2 regions of the Paenibacillus sp. FSL H7-0940 genome follow, and region 1 is predicted to be linked to the other one. Evidence: riboswitches for the same ligand, from Rfam matches in the RefSeq annotation. Region 1 holds a riboswitch; the other holds the start of a gene.
The links. A riboswitch is a leader RNA that binds a small molecule or an ion and turns the genes downstream of it on or off. The one in region 1 is predicted to bind ZMP and ZTP.
Positions count from the first base shown of each region.

Region 2: linked by a shared signal. The riboswitch ahead of MHB71_RS16845 (DJ-1/PfpI family protein) and the one ahead of MHB71_RS27955 (TIGR01440 family protein) in region 1 are both predicted to bind ZMP and ZTP.

Region 1 covers NZ_CP150280.1:6,347,450-6,354,949, reverse strand. Annotated here, with positions in the region: gene upp (uracil phosphoribosyltransferase) at 1-421, opposite strand, end outside; gene glyA (serine hydroxymethyltransferase) at 851-2,098, opposite strand; gene MHB71_RS27955 (TIGR01440 family protein) at 2,333-2,926, opposite strand; ZMP/ZTP riboswitch at 3,068-3,149, opposite strand; gene MHB71_RS27950 (low molecular weight protein arginine phosphatase) at 3,246-3,818, opposite strand; gene MHB71_RS27945 (manganese efflux pump MntP family protein) at 3,877-4,437, opposite strand; gene MHB71_RS27940 (L-threonylcarbamoyladenylate synthase) at 4,613-5,695, opposite strand; gene spoIIR (stage II sporulation protein R) at 6,256-6,915, opposite strand.
Region 2 covers NZ_CP150280.1:3,834,852-3,842,351, reverse strand. Annotated here, with positions in the region: gene MHB71_RS16885 (BglG family transcription antiterminator) at 1-1,203, shown strand, start outside; gene MHB71_RS16880 (sporulation protein) at 1,372-2,145, opposite strand; gene MHB71_RS16875 (class I SAM-dependent methyltransferase) at 2,327-3,004, shown strand; gene MHB71_RS16870 (hypothetical protein) at 3,011-3,172, shown strand; gene MHB71_RS16865 (hypothetical protein) at 3,270-3,818, shown strand; gene MHB71_RS16860 (GNAT family N-acetyltransferase) at 3,818-4,357, shown strand; gene MHB71_RS16855 (YfiT family bacillithiol transferase) at 4,405-4,929, shown strand; gene MHB71_RS16850 (GNAT family N-acetyltransferase) at 4,963-5,478, shown strand; ZMP/ZTP riboswitch at 5,529-5,610, shown strand; gene MHB71_RS16845 (DJ-1/PfpI family protein) at 5,671-6,273, shown strand; gene MHB71_RS16840 (GNAT family N-acetyltransferase) at 6,285-6,758, shown strand; gene MHB71_RS16835 (VOC family protein) at 6,934-7,317, shown strand.

The DNA.
Region 1 (7,500 bases):
TTGCCGAACCACCGGTTGCCAGCATCGGATCAATTACAATCAATTGACGCTCTGTTACGTCTGTAGGCAGTTTGGTGTAGTATTCTACCGGTTGCAGTGTTTCCGGGTCACGGAACAGACCCACATGTCCAACTTTTGCCGCTGGCAACAATTTCACAACGCCATCCAGCATTCCGAGTCCTGCGCGCAGAATCGGCACCAGTCCGAGCATACGTCCAGAGATGACTTTACCTTGTGTTGCAGCTACAGGTGTCTGTACATCAATCGTTTCCAGTTCAACATCTCTTGTAATCTCATAAGCCATCAACGTTGCTACTTCATCCACCAATTCACGAAAATCTTTCGTATTCGTACGCATGTCGCGTATAAACGTCAGTTTGTGTTGAATCAAAGGGTGATCACATATTACTAATTTTCCCATCTAATTTGTCCCTCCGGTAAGTTCTTCATGTTCAGCATTTCCAAATATACCTAGCCACCATTCATGGGCTCGATAAATCCTGTATATTATATCATCACCAACAACGAATTACACCATCAAAGGGCACCCAATCATTACAGATTACCGAATCCTATAAAAAACAGGACCGGAAAATGATCCATCCGGTCCTGTTTTGCTCCTGCTGTTATGTCGTTAAGAAAATGAAAATGATGAATACAATGGCACTCCGCCTACAGAATGATCCTTCGATCGCTGTTATCCCCAGATTTTTTTTATTCTCCTTTTAACAAGGGAAAAATCCGGAGATAAAGGCGAACGCTTCGCTTCTGCGGTCTCATTCTGTCTGCTTCGTTTTTTTGTATCCCATTTTAAGAACATCTCAAATACAAACAGCATGAGCAAAGTTTTTTAGTATTTAAGATCTGTATAGAGCGGGAATTGGTCTGTCAGTGCAGTCACTTCTGCACGGGCTTCATCCAGCTTCGCTGTATCTTTTGGATTTTTCAGCGTTTTAGCAATGATCTTACCAATAGCGACCATCGCTTCTTCGTTCATGCCACGGGAAGTTGCAGCAGGTGTACCAATTCGAATACCACTTGTTACAAACGGGCTTGTAGGGTCGAATGGAATGGCATTTTTGTTCACGGTAATACCGATGGAATCAAGCACATGCTCAGCTTCCTTACCTGTGATGTTCACACTGCGTGTGTCGATCAGCATCAAGTGGTTATCTGTACCACCGGATACGATGTTCAATCCTTCAGCGATCAGTGTTTCAGCCAGAACCTGTGCGTTTTTCACGACATTCTCAGCATACGTTTTGAACGATGGTTGCAAAGCTTCACCGAATGCTACCGCTTTGGAAGCGATCACGTGCATCAAAGGTCCACCTTGGGAACCTGGGAATACGGCTTTATCAATCGCTGCTGCCCACGCTTTGCGGCACAGAATCATACCACCACGAGGTCCACGCAGCGTTTTGTGTGTAGTTGTTGTTACGAAATGCGCATGTGGAACCGGGTTTGGATGCAAACCAGCAGCAACCAGTCCTGCGATGTGAGCCATGTCCACCATGAACAAAGCGCCTACATCATTGGCGATGGAAGCCAGCTTTTCAAAATCAATGGTACGCGGATATGCACTTGCACCTGCAACGATCAGACGAGGGCGGTGTTTGAAAGCCGCTTTGCGTACTTCATCATAATCAATCAGGAATGTATCTTCCTGTACGCCGTATGCTACAAAGTTGTACAGCAAACCAGATGCGTTAACCGGGCTACCGTGTGTGAGGTGTCCACCATGGGCAAGGTTCATACCAAGTACAGTATCACCAGGTTTCAACGCTGCAAGATAAACTGCCATGTTCGCTTGTGCACCGGAGTGAGGTTGAACATTCACGTGTTCTGCTCCGAACAATTCTTTTGCACGATCACGCGCGATGTCTTCAACGATGTCCACATGCTCACAACCGCCATAGTAACGTTTGCCTGGATATCCTTCAGCGTACTTGTTGGTCAGAACAGATCCCATTGCTTCGATTACTGCTTCACTTACGATGTTCTCGGATGCGATCAGTTCGATGTTGTTCTGTTGACGTTTCAGTTCAAGATTCATCGCTTCCAGTACTGCCGGGTCATTCTTGCGCAATTGTTCCATGATTAAATTCCTCCCAGGTATAAGTGAAGTTATAAAGCGAAACTACAGTGGTTACACTCCTGACTTCGATTGCATCACCATCTTCCGATCGCTGTTATCCCCGGATTTTTTCTGAACTCCCTTATAATAAGGGGAAAATCTGGGGATAAAGGCGAACACTTCGCTTCTTCAGATTGGTGTTGCACTCTCCGTTTTCGTGTAAAGTCTAATTTAGCTTTATATTGGTTGAAGATATCAGTCACAAAATGTCGAATCTGGTTGTTCTTCCACACGATACACCGCGCGTTCGCCGCCAATCAACTTCGGACGGGTCAACGCTGTGGTTACACGAGCATCTCCAACATAGCGGAGCGCTGTACGATAGGGTACGGCTACATGCCGGAGATGCATCCCAATCATCGTCTCCCCAATGTCAAGTCCCGCATGGGCCTGCACATGTTCAGCCAGGCATGGATCGGTCAGCGAACGATATGCTGCGGATGCCATTGAACCTCCGGCCTTGGGCACGGGTATAGCACCAACCTCGGTCAATCCAAGTCGAGTAAGCACAGAACGTTCCATTACCAGCGCACGGTTCAGATGCTCACAACATTGGAATACCGTGTCAAAACCGAACTCTTCCTGCACCTCGCGTATACCCGCAAGAAGCTGCTGTGCCACTTCAATGGCACCACTCGTACCAATCCGAGCGCCTGCGACTTCACTTGTGCTTGTACCGATCACAACGATCTGTCCAGGCCCAAGCTGTCCGGCAAGCGCCAGTTCATGCAGAATAGACGCGGTCTGTTCCTGCAATCCGGGTTGTTCCGAATCTAACTCTATAGTCATCCTATTATCGCCTCCCGATAAAATCATGCCCGCTGTCTCTTGGTTGTCCTTCGTATTCTTGCACGGCATCTCAGGTACTATTATAGCGAATAATCAGATGAAAGACGAAAAAAAGAGCAGTCTGCGGGTAACGCAGAATTGCTCTTTTGCCCAGGCGACCGGCCGTTTGTTCCGGTGCTCCATCGTGGTTATGCCCACTTCGTCGCCAGTTACACCGGATCCCTGTTTTCCCCTTCATCATAAAACAACCCGCGGCTAAAATCAACGGTTAATTTACATCACGTGTCCTATTTCTATAACCTGCCTCGCAGGATCAGAATTATCCCAGCTTATCCAAAAGCCGGTCCAATGCCGTCCGAATCTCAGCTGCAGCTATATTGTAATCATCACGACTTCCCCCAAACGGATCGGAGATGTCGAAACTTGGAATTCGTTGTCTAATCTCAATGGCTCGCTCACGCTCCGATGCCAGGATCTCTTGGCCAAGGGCACGTTTCATCTCAAGCGTTGCAAACAGGCTGTCCAACTCCTGAACATCACTTAATACCTGTTCATCATCCTCCACATATTCTTTCAATGTATAGGTTTTGTGGACTGAATCGGGAAAAACCTGCATGACATGTTGCTTATGACTCCGTGTTAATGTAAGAACCAGATCGGCCCAACCTACCAGGTTAGAGCTAAGCTGTGTGGAATGAGGTGGACCTTCAACGTTATGATCTCTCAAAACCGCTTCAGCATGTCGGGAGATCGGCATACCCGACGTTGCTGCCACACCTGCGGAGCGAACCTCTACCTGAATGCCACGCTCCGATGCCAATTTTCGCAAAAGCCCCTCTGCCATGGGGCTGCGGCACGTATTTCCTGTACACACGAATAAAATATGTTTCATTGTGTTAGCCTCCCCATTTTACATATGATGCGAATGATATGATATCTCAAGTTTTATTCTAAAATATAAACAAAAGTCCAAACGCAAGCAAGATTGCGCCACCAATTGCTTCGCCGTAATCCCCGAGATTCTGGCTCACCCGACGGCCTAATAGCAGACCCATAACCGACATCACCCCGCCACACACACCGAAAGCAAGTACAGTTAAGATCAGATCACTGCTGAACATCCCTAAGGATACGCCAACGGAGAATGAATCCACACTTACGCTGAGGGAGAACAAAACAACGCCGAGCAGGGAACGGTGGTCCACCAGCTTTGTATCGCCTTCACGGAATGCATTCAGAATCATATGAGCACCCAGCAAAACAAGCAATCCACCTGCCGCATACGTCGTAATGTCACCGAGCAGGGAGCTAACGTATTTGCCCATATACATGCCGATGAGCGGCATGATGATATGAAATAGCGCCGTTACAATACTGATTCGCAATACATCCCGCAGCCGAATGCCCTTCATGCCAATTCCGATCCCGAGTGAGAACGCATCGAGGCCAAGCGCAATAGCCATGATCAAAATGGTTACCAACTGCCCTACATGGGCAGACACATCCCACATCCCCATACCCCCAAGTCACGTAAAGGTTCTTGTACACGATATGCGGACAAGGACCTAAACATGACCGATGAAAGGCAAACGGCGACGGATGTCTGGTCAGTTGCTGGCTTTATAGAATCTTGATTTTGTTTTGGAAAAAGAGTGATTACTCTCCTGACTGTATGATCAGGAGAGGTTATAAGGGGCGCTGGTTGCCAACTTGTATGAGTTGGTTCCCCGCAGCCTTGAGCAGCCGATTCATGACGGCTGCTCCCAGCCCTTCGCGTGAGCAGGCTTCAGCCACAATATATGTGGCGCCTTGCTCATCGCAGCTGCGCAGCGCGGCGTATAGCCGGCGCGCTGCTTCTTCCAGCTCGCTGGCGTCACCCAGCGAGAACACGGCATCGGCGCGGTACTGCTCCGCGTGCTCGGCGAACGCCAGCACAGCGGTGCGCTCTCCGCGCTGCGCCGCCTCTGCGAGGGCGGCGCTGATCCAGGTCGCCACCGCTGCGGGCGGCCCCTCTACCACGCACAGCGCCCCTGCGGGCGCGTAGTGCGTGTACTTCATGCCCGGCGAGCGCGGCGCCGGGCTACCCACGCCATCGGCCCCCTCCGCGAGTAGCGCGGGGTCCGTGGCGACACGGGCGGCAACGGCGGACAGTTGTTCCGCCGTAATGCCGCCAGGACGCAGGATGGTGACGGTACCGTCGTCACCGACCTGCACAACCGTGGACTCGACGCCCACCCCGGTGGGGCCGCCGTCCACAATGCCGCCGATGCGGCCATCCAGATCCTCGCGTACATGAGACGCGAGTGTCGGGCTTGGCCGCCCGGAGCGGTTGGCGCTTGGCGCAGCTACAGGGCATGCCGCCGCCGCGATTAACTGCAAAGCCACCGGGTGGTCCGGCATGCGCACGGCCACCGTGTCCAGACCGGCGGTGACACGTGGGGACACCGCCCCCGGCCTAACCGGCAGCACCAGCGTCAGTGGTCCCGGCCAGAAGGCCGCCATCAGCGCTTCCGCCGTTTCATTCACTTCCGTGACCAGCGAATCCAACTGGTCACGGTGCGCGATATGCACAATCAGTGGATTGTCGGAAGGTCGGCCTTTGGCGACAAATACAGCCTCCACGGCTGCTGTGCTACGCGCATCGGCACCCAAGCCATAGACCGTCTCGGTCGGAAAGGCCACCGTCTGACCTTGACGAATGCAGGCTGCGGCAGCCTGCAAGTCGGCGAGCGCCTGTTGATCGGCGCTCCCCTTTTTCACATCCAACATTTCAATATTACCCAATCCGTGATCGTTCTCAGCGCTCACCAAGACGCGTACATCCCACATCTCAGTGACCAGCTCTCCCGGAGCTTTCATATCACGTTCTTCTCTATCATCCCTCATCTCAGAGGTGTGTTGCACTGGTTCGTTTTCTCTGCTCATATATCATCATTCCTAAACTTCAAGTAGGTTAGTTCATATCCATATTCAATATAAGAGGTTGTTCAAAAAGTACGCTTTTGATTACGATAGATGCCTAGCGGCATCATCAACGTCGAATATGAAATTCAGCCGAAATAAGCGGGGGCTTACGAAGTATGTTTCCGAAGGAAACATTTTGGTTGCTCACGTAGTTTGCCTACGCTCCGCTACTCCATTTCTAGCTTCATTCCATCTTCTTGGTACTGAAAACCAGACTTTTTGAACACGCGCACTATAAGTAATTATAACATACCTGTCCCAACTCGGATGCCCTTCAAACTTCGCCCGGAAATTCACCACTAATTCATATTAAAAGGGCAGCTCCCTGAATCGAAGTCGCCCTCTACTATATTATAAATACGTTGTTATGAGAACAATCCAGTTACCCAACTCCATAGTTTCACAGCCATATCCCACAGAAAGAATCTCGCTTCCGGTGTGTCTCCCTGCACAGATGCCTCGGCATCTCCTGGTTCAGTTGCTGCGGCTGATACGGTTGAAGGTTTCGCCAGTGCATCCCCGGTCCCTGCATCAATGAAGCACAACGGCGGGAACAACACACACCACCAGTTCTGACCTTTTCCTTCGCCCAGCGTAATCCGAACCGCTTCATAATCTCCGGCAGGATACACAGTGCCACCATATAGTTTGGTCGGGAACGGAACGGAACCCAGCTCCACCTGATACTCATAATTTAAACCGCGACTGGCCAGCTCTTCTCCTACTCTATTCTCAATCTCGGACAAATGCTCACGAATAACCTTGCGCGCTTCATCCAGACTTTGCGGATTCTCCAGTTCGGCTACCCACTCGCCCATCTGAGCAACGACAGCATCCCGAATCTCACGTTTCACCAATTGATCTCCCGGTGCATCCGAGTTTGCTAGAATACGCAAGCGAATCGATTGTTCCGGAATTGCTGTGGCCGCCACAGCTGCATCCGTTTTCTGACCTTCCCACATCATGATAATCAACATAAGACATACAATAATAAGTCCAATTTGCTTTACAATTCTTCTGCTCATTCCGTTCTCCCCCTCGGCTCTCTGATCACGTTGCCTGCAACTCTCTCATGTCTATCAGTATGCCCGGTAGAGAAGGAAGTAAACCTAGCATTTGTAATAAATCTACTAGAGGTTGTTCAAAAAGTCTGCTTTTGATTACGAAGGATGCCCAGCTGCATCATCAACGTCGAATATCAAATTCAGCCGAAATAAGCGGGAGCCTTACGGAGTATGTTTACCAAAGAACCATTTTGATTGCTCACGTAGTTTATCCTACGCTCCACTACTCCATTTCTAGCCTCATCCCATCTTCTCGGTACTGAAAACCCAACTTTTTGAACACGTACTACTAGAATGTGTGGTTAAACCCAGGCAAGTTATACGATGACAAAATGTCAGCGTCCAAAAAGCCTTGAAGACTGTACTGGCTGACCCTAGGCGAATGACTCTCGCGAGTGACCAGTCGATGTTCTAAAGAACCGAGGACGTCTTATTTGCCCTTCAGGTATTCTTTTGAAATTGTAAGGAACATGAGGCACGTTATTCCCCAAAGTTATCTGATCAACACGCTACAGAAGGCTGTTTATGCTGATATAACGTGTCTCA
Region 2 (7,500 bases), 2.5 Mb from region 1:
CAACTTGCACAGCAGATTATTCAGGATCTGGAGTTGTTATATTCCATTCATTGTCCAGTTGGAGAGCGAGATTATCTGCTGTTGCATATTGTTAGCAAAAAAATGACCACTACCGATTGGAATGGACTTCGAAGTGACCCGTTATATCTTGCTGTACAGCAAATGTTGGGTCATATCTATGATCGGTACACCTATGATCTGCGTGATGATGAACGATTGCCGAATGATCTGTATGCCCATCTGAAGCCCATGATTACTCGCCTGGAACATGGCATGAATATGCGGAATCCACTGCTGGGACATATACGTAAATATTATCCACTCGCCTATGAGATTACGATAAGTGCAGTGAAACAGCTACAGACATACGTACCTCATGAGATCAATGACAGCGAGATTGGTTACTTGGCTCTCCACATTGGTGCAGCTTTGGAACGTAAATACCAGATTCCTCATCGCAAACGGAAATCCGTATTACTCGTCTGTGGGTCAGGATACGGCACAGCCCGTATTCTTGAATCCAGATTGCGTTCTTTATTTGCAGAGCTGGAAGTCTCACGTGTAGTTTCGCTACGGGAGTACGAGGAGATGGGGAGTGTGCCCGAAGATTTGGTCATTTCTACGATCCGGTTACGGGAGCCCAAAGGCAAGCCGTCGGCTGTCATTGCTGCGATTCCATCGGAACGAGACATGGCAACGATCACTCATCTGGTGCGAACTAGTGATGAGCAGGAGGAAATGACGCTGCTGCGTTACTTTGATCCACAGTTGTTCATGTTTCGGTCCGATCAGCCTGACAAAATGACACTTATGGCTGAGATGAGCGGGGCGCTGTTGGAGAAGGAAATTGTAACGGAGCAATTCTGGCCAGCTGTGCAGGAGCGGGAAAAGATGGCTTCAACCGCGCTTGGAAGAGGTATGGCGATTCCGCATCCCATGGAGCTGAGTTCAACTCGTACGACCGTATCGGTATGTCTGCTCGAGAAGCCGATTCCGTGGGATGAGGAGAATGAAGTACATGCTGTATTTATGTTATCTATCTGCAAAGAGGATTACGAACAGGCAATGGGGATCTATGATCTGTTTGTAGAATTGATCCGGCAGGAGGAGAAGTTGGAAAGCCTGCGCTCCTGTGGCAGCTTCGATGCCTTTGCCCAACTTGTATGTGAAACGTTGAGTCTGAAAAGTACCGAAGTGTATTAATATATAAGTTCACTAAGGGTAATTCCACTGACACTCCGAGTACAGAACAACCTTACGATCGCTGTTATCCTCCAACTTTTTTTAATTCCCTTTTTGAAAGGGAAAAACCGTCCTTCATCAGATTTGTCTGATAGAGGACGGTTTTTATTCGTTAACACAAACTATAGATTAGATATGTTTGGAAATGATTTCTTCTAGTCCTTGAGCGACAGAATGCGCCCCTCGCGCCAGATGTCTTTCATACAGATGCAGGCGGACAAAGCTCTCATCCGTACCCATGGCTTCGGAGAATATTCCACTGAGTCCACGAGCGCGGCGATCGATCTGTAATAGCAGCTCCAGCGAATCGCCCATGGGATAGAACAGCACTTCCAACTCATCCAGATGCCCACGAAACTTGTTTGTTGGTACAAATTCGAATTCCTGCACAAATGGCAGATTACCGCCCAGCTTCGGCGCATAGTCATTGGTTACTTCACGGAGCTTGAAACCAAGGATATCAATTGCATCGAGCACGGTGTTCATGTCTTTGCTAGGAACAACATGGAGTCTGTCCCGGTCTGAGGGGTCTACAGCACTTGAAATATCGAGGCCCGTCTCCACCCATACCTCTGCACGATGCAGTGTAATTGGCAGATTTTCTGGGAGGTCAAATGAGAAGTCTTTCTCCAATTTGGCTCCAGGCTGTAATGTGAAACCTTCGGTGAGCAGATATTTGGCTATAACGGCTGTTTCTTTTACTTTACGATCATCGTGCTCCCGTATGTAATGGGTTTTGATTGAAAGATAGATTCGATCTACGTTCTGTTCCACATCTCCACCTTCAATGTACACAACCCCCGAGATGATTCCTCCAGGCGTGACCTCTGGTGTATGCAATTCCGTATTTACTTTGGCTGCTCCAACACCTACACTGGCTAACATTTTCTTGAAAAATGACATGCGCTCAACCTCCGGATCAGATGGTTTATTATATGGGATACATACGGCTTCGACCTTAATACGGAAGCTGGAAGAGAAGCGTTTCATATTTTAGCAAAGATATATCGTATATCCAAACAGGAGAATCGACGTACCTATGTCGAATGTTTAAATAAAGGGAATTTTTGTCAGGAGGAACTCTATGAGCATGGAATGGTACGATATGATTGCACAACGTAATGGGGGATACAAGGGTAGAGCTTTGTATACGTTGGAAGGTAACTCTGCTGAAGATATTTTTGAAGAGCGGTTGATTAAGCTTCTGCCTCAGTATACATCCGTGCTCGATGCAGGTTGTGGACATGGGGAGTTTACGTTGAAAATGTCGGAATATACCGATCACATTATAGGGGTTGATAATTCGGAAGAGATGATAAAGATAGCCCAAAACAGTCTTCATTCAAGCACGATAACAAATGTGGAATTTGTCTGCGTCAGCACAAAAGAAAAGATGCCATTTGAAGATAAACAATTTGGTCTGATCTACGATCGCAGAGGTCCAACTTCCATTATTGAGCATGGGAGATTGCTGCAAAAGGGTGGAGTCATGATTGGTATTCATACGGATATAACAAAGGTACGTGAGCGTTTGGAAAGAAATGCTTTTAAGGAGATCAAGATTGAGGAATATAACGAGGCACTTATGATTTTCTCGGATGAAAAAGAGTTTGCCATCTTTCTCTCCGATATCCCCGGAAACCCGGATTATACACAGCCTGAGTACCGGGAACAGCTGGAAGTCAAGCTGAAGGAGAACCGGGTTGATGGTAGAATTGCTGTAAGAGAATGCAAGTATATTTGGCAGGCCATAAGGAGCTGAAGCCGATTGAATACAGAATTTTCAGAACAGAAATATGGTGAAATGGGTGTCAAAACCAGCTTCGAGCAGATGGCGAACGGGGAGCAAAAATATAAAATGATAACAGAAGATGGCAGTTATTATTGTAGCGATACATACCATCAAGCATGGATTGAACACCTCCAGTGATTGGACGGCATCCCCTGAGTTGGATAGGTTAACTCAATCTTTAACAGAGAAGGAGCTACTCCAGAAGTATGATTAACCAGACGGGAGGATCAGACAGATGCGTAAAAGTACAATATTTTGGATTACGGGAGTAACGATAATTCTCTTGGTGACTCTGCTCATATACAGCTATGTTATTCCAAGTGTGAGTGCCCAGGATGTTGTGATGGCAGGCACAATCAGGCAGATTGATACGGATGTAGTTGAGGTAGAGTTAGAGATAACGCGAAAAAGAGAAGACAAGGATCAACATATGGTGTATCCCGTTGTCCCTGGATGGGAAGGGGTCACATTCACTGAAGAACAAGATGATGCGTGGTACATGCCTTCGTCTGTTGGCAGCTCCTATCTTGATCAAGTCATTTTGGAAAAGTATCTGAAGGCGCAGGGGAAAACCATGAAATCAACTGATAATCTGATAGGGTTTGCGATACCTGATGAGATAGGGAGCTACAAGTTGCGGTTAACGCTCAGATCTTTGGATGGAACGACTCAGCCGCTTGAGAATCCCGTGGTGTATTATGTTCACAACGAGCATTTGTTAGGGAAGGATCTGAGTTGGGTTACGAGTGAGAATCTGGAGATCAATAAGGAGTATTCAGAATGATGAATGTATATGAATCGAATGAAATCACTGTACGTTTCTTGGACTCAGAAGATGAACAACATCTGGTGAAGTGGCTGTCAGACCCGGAAGTTCTTCAATACTATGAAGGGCGTGATCGGCCGCATGATCTGGAACAGGTGAGAGAGCATTTTTACAATCAGAAAGAAGGTGCTACTCGTTGTATCGTTGAGTATGGAGGACATCCGATTGGATACATTCAGTTCTATGAGCTTGAGGAAGAAGAGCGAACGGAGTATGGTTATGGAGACACGGATGAGATCATCTATGGAACGGATCAGTTTATTGGTGAGGTAGAATACTGGAATAAAGGCATTGGTACACAGTTGATGCAATCCATGCTGGCTTATCTGATTAATGAAAAACAAGCCCGTAAAGTGGTTATGGACCCTCAATCCTGGAACTTAAGAGCGATATCCTGTTACGAGAAATGTGATTTCCAAAAGATTAAGCTGTTGGAGAAACATGAGCAGCACGAAGGACAGATGCGAGACTGTTGGCTTATGGAATATGCCCTGTAGATCCTGCTTAAAGTTATTTAAATCATGTAAACAAGGAGGAATAATGGATGGATGAAAGATTTCCGATAGGACCATTTGTACACACGGGTGAAGTTACTTTGGCACAACGGGAGAAGTGGATTCAGGACATTGCTGAGTTGCCTGAACGCGCACGAGAAGCGGTAAAGGGATTGAGTGAAGAGCAATTAAGTCTACCGTATCGAGAAGGTGGATGGATGCTCAAACAGGTTATTCACCACATGGCAGACAGCCATATGAACAGTATGATTCGTTTCAAGTTGGCGCTGACAGAGGATACACCAACGATTCGGCCTTATTATGAAGAGCGCTGGGCTGAACTGAGTGATTCAAGAGACCTGGATGTCGAATTCTCGCTTCAGATTCTGGATGCCCTCCATCGTCGTTGGGTGTTTCTGTTAAACGCGCTGACAGATGCAGATTATGCCAAACAATTTTATCATCCCTCATCGGAAGAAACGACAAGACTGGATTACAATCTGGGCATGTATGCTTGGCACGGCAAACACCATGTTGCTCACATCACATCGCTTCGGGATAGATTGGGAATATAGCTATTAGAAATATCTTTTAAGGAGGATTCATCAATGAGTGTACATATCAGACTATTAAATGAGAACGATCCTGTAATCATATCAAAGGCGTTTCAGGAGCAGGGTTGGGGGAGATCCCCTGAGCAGTATCTTCATTACTTGGCTGAACAACAGTATGGGGAACGCGTAACCTTGGTAGCCGAGTTGAATGGAGAATTTGCCGGATACGTGAATGTATTGTGGAATTCCAGCTACCCGTCTTTCAGGGAACAAGGAATTCCCGAAATTAACGATTTTAATGTACTAATGAAGTTCCAGCGCCAAGGTATTGGTTCACGGTTGATGGACCGAGCAGAGGAAGTTATTCTGGAACGAACGGATGTAGCAGGCATTGGTGTAGGTGTGTTTTCCGATTATGGCAAAGCGCAAGTTCTATATGCCCATCGCGGGTACATACCAGACGGTCACGGTGTACACAAACATGATCATTACATTCAGCCGGGTGAAGAAACGATTATGGACGACGATGTTGTACTTTATCTTACGAAGAAGTTAAAAGCCACGCAATAATTTCATAATATATACAATATGAAAGATGTCATGTATATTAGTTGTAAATATCTGTTATGTGTGACTGGCGTAAACGTGGAGTGAACCACTAGGGAGCACATATATTATATGCCGTACGCCTGGGCAAAGTGTTTGATCTTTTGATCAAACACTTTATTTATTATTCAGGGAACGAAAGGACTGGTGGCGGCAATGAAAATGGCGTTTGTTTTATTTGATGGAATGACAAGCATGGATTTAGCTGGATTTTATGAAGCAGTGACTTGGCTAGCGATTCTGAAAGTAAAGGAAAACGTATCATGGACATTCTGCGCAGATAAGGAGGAAATTTCAGATGACCGCGGGCTGAAAATGAAATCCGATGCAGTATTACCTCATCTAGGGGATTTTGATCTAGTATTTTTTCCTGGTGGATTATCAACTAGAACGCTTCGATTTGATGAGGATTTTATGCGATGGGTCCGAACGGCAGAAAATGTCACTTATAAAATATCTATTTGTACCGGGGCTCTACTGTTGGGGGCAGCAGGTTTCCTAAAAGGAAAAAGGGCTACTACCAACTCATCTGCTTATGATTTATTGAATCCTTATTGTGCAGAAGTAATCTCAGCGCGTGTAGTGCGTGATGGTAATACGGTAACGGGTGCGGGGGTTACGGCTTCCATTGACCTGGGACTATACTTGGTCGAAATGTTAACGTCTACGGAGATCGTCCTTCAAGTTCAACAAAAACTAGAGTATCCATATTATGAAGCTGGTAACTTAAAAGATGTCTACATGCACACTAAAAGGTAGGGGATAAAAAGATGACTATTCGCCTTTTTCAAGCGATTGATCAGCCAGCGGTGCTGAAAATGATGACGGATCATGATTTTCAATTCCCTTCGTTTATACGCGATCAGTATCCTGCGCGCTGGGATTTATTTTTAAAAATGACGGATGAACGTATCAGTGCTTATTATGTCATGGTTGACGAAGCAGATGTTGTCATAGGTCATGCTGGTTATATCTTTCATCCTACTGTTAACCGATATGAAATCGTTGGCGTTGTTACATGCAAATCACACCTTCGACAGGGAGTAGCACGTGGACTAATTACAAAAATATGTATAAAAATAGCTGAATTCGGCAGTGGTGATGTCATGCTTTACACACTTGATCATGAAGAAAATGAAGCAGCGCTCCTATTTTATGAACGAATGAATTTTCAAAAAGAAGGTGTTGATATGAACTATTATACCTCGGGGTTTCATAGAGTTTCACTTGTTAAAACATTATAAGGAAACTTCAAAAAACTAATTGAAGTGGAAGCATAAAAGTGTACTTCAGTTTAAGTTGCATGGACTTGCAAAGAAAGATGATCAAAAAGCTGTCCTGCATGTTATACTCTATTGGAATTTGAGGAATGATAAGCAGGATGTTAAGAGATTAGATGATCAGAGGAGTGAATGATGCATGTTTAGCAAAGTCGGCCAGATTATGTTGTATGTCAACAATCAGGATGAATCACTGGCATTTTGGACGGAAGTTGCAGGATTCCACATTGTGGATGAAGTAAACCTTGACGAGGGCATGAGATGGATTGAGATTGCGCCTACCGCAGACTCGCAGACAAGCATTATACTCCATGACAAAGAGTTCGTTGAACGGATGTCGGCGGGTGTAAATCTGGGCACACCTTCGTTAATGTTCTTCACCGAAAATCTGGATCAGTTATATGCCGACTTGGCTGGTAAACATGTAACGGTTGGAGAGATTGTCGAGATGCCAACGGGGCGTGTCTTCAACTTTGCTGATAACGAAGGAAATTACTTTGCAGTTTTGGAACGGGCGAAGTAAGTTACAACTTAAAACAGCACCATTGCAAGCGGTCGACATTCATGTCGGTCGTTTTTTTGTTGGGAAAAAGCTTATGTTTTGGAGTAGAAAAACACAAGAAAAATAGAGAACTACTGGGTAAAAATGTTATAATAGAGTGTGGCTGATTTATTGAAAATGACGAGGAGTGAATAGTCTGAAATG